One region of the Pradoshia sp. Z3_51 genome, then DNA from elsewhere that is predicted to be linked to it. Evidence: riboswitches for the same ligand, from Rfam matches in the RefSeq annotation. Region 1 holds a riboswitch; the other holds the start of a gene.

What was found. A riboswitch is a leader RNA that binds a small molecule or an ion and turns the genes downstream of it on or off. The one in region 1 is predicted to bind preQ1.
Region 2: linked by a shared signal. The riboswitch ahead of queF (preQ(1) synthase) and the one ahead of AC4BHA_RS17305 (QueT transporter family protein) in region 1 are both predicted to bind preQ1.

What each region holds. Positions count from the first base shown of each region.
Region 1 covers NZ_JBZAJC010000014.1:54,218-56,425, reverse strand. Annotated here, with positions in the region: gene AC4BHA_RS17310 (ferritin-like domain-containing protein) at 1-331, opposite strand, end outside; gene AC4BHA_RS17305 (QueT transporter family protein) at 488-973, opposite strand; PreQ1 riboswitch class I at 981-1,025, opposite strand; gene AC4BHA_RS17300 (DoxX family membrane protein) at 1,193-1,723, opposite strand; gene nadE (NAD(+) synthase) at 2,098-2,208, shown strand, end outside.
Region 2 covers NZ_JBZAJC010000001.1:384,404-386,611, reverse strand. Annotated here, with positions in the region: partial or broken gene AC4BHA_RS01755 (transposase) at 1-26, opposite strand, end outside; gene AC4BHA_RS01750 (NanQ anomerase/TabA/YiaL family protein) at 68-517, opposite strand; PreQ1 riboswitch class I at 872-918, shown strand; gene queF (preQ(1) synthase) at 1,044-1,544, shown strand; gene queC (7-cyano-7-deazaguanine synthase QueC) at 1,600-2,208, shown strand, end outside.

The sequences.
Region 1 (2,208 bases):
ATTCCTCAGCTTGTTTCTTGCGTGTTTCGTAGCGATCTATTGTATCTTTTTCTGCCTGATAGGCAGATTCAAGCATTACCTTAACATCAGTGGTTTGTTTAACTTCTGCTGGTGTTACAGTTGGTGTTCCACCCAATGTACTGATTTTTTCTGCAAGATATAAAGCATGTCCCTGTTCATCGGCTATTTCACCTTCAAAGAAAGGTTTCAGTGTTTGTCTGTATAAACCAGAAACCATTGCCGCATAGCTAGAATACATGATTGATGCAGCATATTCGTTTGCTAGATCTTCATTTAAACCATCTATTAATTCTTTTAATTTTTTTTCCATTCTATAATCCACTCCTTCTATATTCTATAATTCAAATGTACCCTACTTTACTACATATTAAGCATTTTTTTTGTGGCAGGATTTTGAAATGTTCAGGGAATATTTTTACATAATAAAAAGCCTGATCCGATAAAGGACCAAGCTTGGATTATTAAGTCAGATTAATTTTGAGAAATTAATACGTTTATTGAGAGCATACATAATTGGAGCACCAATTGTCATGACTGCTAATTCTCCAGCTGCGGTTGTTGCCCATGCAAACCAGAAAGGAAGTTTCAAAACAATATTTAACTCTATAGCAATTAAGAACATGGTAAAAGTAAAAACGAATGTATTAATAGCCATCCTTGCCCAAATATTGCGGACAAATCGGAAGGTTAGAATCGTGATTGTTAATGCTAGTATGGATTGGCCAACACCAAATATTAAATCATATGCACCCATTGATGAGAAAAAGAGGTTAGAGATAAATACTCCTATCACAATCCCATACATGTATTTTTTATTAAATACAATCAAGTGATTGAACATTTCAGGTACTCGAAACTGAATGTTCGAAAATGCGATTGGCTGTACGATTATAGTGACAGCAATATATAAGGCTGCCAAAACTCCATTTACAGCAAGCGTTCTAATATTCATTTTTTTCTCTCCCTTAGTTTTTTATCGTGGGATGGTTACGAACCACGTTTAGTATTTCCGAAGACACCAAATAATCATAAGCATAATAAGATGCCTAGTCAACAAAGAATTGTAGTTGCATCATGTTCGAAACATCATCGTATAGTTATGATCGACTGGCATAAATCAATAAAAGACGCCGAGAGAAATCTCGGCGTCGTCTCTTATTTAATCGTTAGTTTAATGACTTGGAGTTAATTTTTTTGTATTGATTGGTTTTATGTCATCCTTTTTGAAGATAGTTTTACGAATCCAGGGAAGAACGTAATAGTCTCCACCGAATCGGCCGGCATTTGCACCTGCTACAAGAATAACCATTCCCAGTATGATGTAGAGCGGGTTAGTAGATACTGTTCCGCCAAATAAAAACATAAAATTCATTAATAATCCAAAGAAGGCAGCTGTAGTTGTTAAGACACCAAGCAGTAACCCAAGCCCAACTAGAAATTCTCCCCATGGAATTAAGATGTTGATTAACCCTACGTTAGGAATCGCAAATTTTTCAATGAATGAACCATAAATCGGATACAGTGCCCCTCCGTCTGGCCCAGTTACAGGATTAGCAACAATATTTCCAAGGAATCCAGATGCATCAAATGCTCCGCCTTTAATTTTCTCAAATCCATGAATCATCCATTCATAACCAAGATACAGTCTTATAATCAATAATAGTCCGGAGGCATATTTATTAGTTCGTAACCAATTCATCATTTTAAATCACTCCCATATGGATTTAACTGGCTCTAATCCGCGGTTTTTAGTTCCAGTAACTTTCTATACCTTATTTATATACCATATGCTTGATAATGTGGTGCATTATCCCTGTGTTTCTTTTTTTGTACAAAAATATGTGAACCTTTTAAGTTAATACTAAAAACAACTTTACAAACGTGATATTGTTCGTTCCTTCACAAACTTTTACATAATGAACCAATTAGTGTTGTATTAGAATGAAAAATAACACTCTTAATTAAATGAGCTATTTAAAAATTTATATATAAGAGTAAAATATATTTAATGATAAAAGGTTAGAAAGAGAACATTTAAGGAAAATAATAGTATAGGTGTTTGAAGGAGGAATGGGAATGAGCTTACAATCAGTTATTATTGAAGCATTACATGTTAAACCGGAAATAAACCCTAAAGAAGAAATCAAAGACAGAGTTGGGTTCCTAAAAAGTTACTTAAAGAAGAGC
Region 2 (2,208 bases), on a different contig from region 1:
AAAAACTTTCCGCAATCACGACAAAGATTAAGAGAGGCAAAATCATGAATTGATTTTGCCTCTTCCATTAATCACACAATACTTTTACTACTGCTTTTTTTACAGTTTGCGGTTGTTGCACACAAACACCTGGCATATGAGCATCTTGGGGCATAAACACAGCAAAACATCCTTCTTTCACGATAAGATGATTACCCTCGCCATTCAAGAACATAACATCATTTTCTTTTTGTTCCTCTACGACTTCTGTATCTTCCTTATTTGTATAAACCATTCTTTCCTCGCCTTTAATGACGTATTGGATATCCGTATATGAGTAATGAGCTTCCAGGCGACAGTCTTCAATGAGCTTTGTTTCATACTCTTGAATCATTACGAAGACCTTGTCATTTTCAATTTCATACTTTCCTACCGGCAAGGCTTGCAAATCATTTTCCATTAAAAAAGCGAAGGCTTTCTTTAATCTAGGATGCACTCCATCATATAATGGAGCATTTGATAACTGATCGATAATCATATATGTTTCCTCCGATACGTAATATAAGTATATAAAATAGTAACATAACCAGTAATAGCGATACAAGAACTTGTATACAAGTCTGGTTCGTATGATATGAAAAACCGAAGGAGAAAGAAATAATTGAGTTTGATTAATAAACCATCAAACCTTTAGATAATAGTCATCTGGCCATTTATTTGTGTAAAATTGCCAAAATACTTTTATCGTCTAACTTGTGTTTATCATTTTTAGCTCAGCTCCATATTTTATGAAACACCCGTGATTCAACTTACATCTGTTAACTTTTTTCCTTTTATAACCATTATCGGGTGTGATATGATAAGATGTAATTAAAATAATATCTGAAGATTTTCAGGAGAGGTTCATAGCGGATACCCTCTATAAAAAACTATGGATACATGTCATTCTCGCCATGTCCATATATTGGACGTGGCTTTTTTGACTTTCTAAGTAGTTATTTTTATAGAAAAAGAGTATGGCCCTCCTTGGAATGATTAGATATCTAATTCAAGGAGGGTTATTTATGTCTGGTCGACAACAAACAGAAGGATTAGAGGATTTAACGTTATTGGGAAATCAAAATGTGAAGTATGCATTTAATTATGCACCTGAAGTATTAGAGTCTGTAGATAATTTACATTCAGACCGTGATTACTTTGTTAAGTTTAATTGCCCTGAGTTTACAAGTCTTTGCCCAATTACGCAGCAACCGGATTTTGCGACCATGTATATTTCGTATATTCCAAATAAAAAAATTGTAGAAAGTAAGTCACTAAAATTATATTTATTTAGTTTCCGCAATCATGGAGACTTCCACGAAGACTGTGTCAATATCATTATGAATGACTTAATTAAACTGCTGGATCCTCGTTATATCGAGGTATGGGGCAAATTTACTCCACGCGGGGGTATATCAATCGACCCTTGGTGTAACTATGGCCGTGCAGGTACGAAATATGAAGAAATCGCAAATCATCGCTTAATGAATCACGATTTATATCCCGAAAAAATTGATAATCGCTAACTGAGTGTTACCACAATTCGTTAAAATCCTTTTATCTTGGGAGGGGGGAAAGATCATGAAGCAAGAAAAAGCATTAGTCGTGTTTAGCGGCGGACAAGATAGTACGACATGCTTGTTCTGGGCAATGAAAAATTTTGGAGAGGTAGAGGTTGTGACATTTAATTATGGGCAACGACATGCATTAGAAATTGAATGTGCAAAACAAATCGCTAATGAATTAAACGTCCATCATCATATTTTAGATATGTCATTACTTAATCAACTTGCTCCGAATGCATTAACACGCGCTGATATTGAGGTGAAGGATGGTGCGGAAGGAGAGTTGCCATCAACGTTTGTACCGGGTCGCAATTTATTATTTTTATCTTTTGCAGGTGTATTAGCGAGACAAATTGGTGCAAAGCATATTATTACAGGTGTTTGTGAAACAGATTTTAGCGGATATCCAGATTGTCGTGATATTTTTATAAAATCATTTAATGTCACAATCAATTTATCAATGGAAGAAGCCTTTGTTATACACACACCTTTAATGTGGTTGAACAAAGCAGAAACATGGTCCTTAGCAGATGAATTAGGTGCATTTGATTTTGTGAAAGAAAAGACCTTAACGTGTTATCACGGTATTAAAGCGGACGGCTGTGGTGAATGTCCCGCTTGTAAG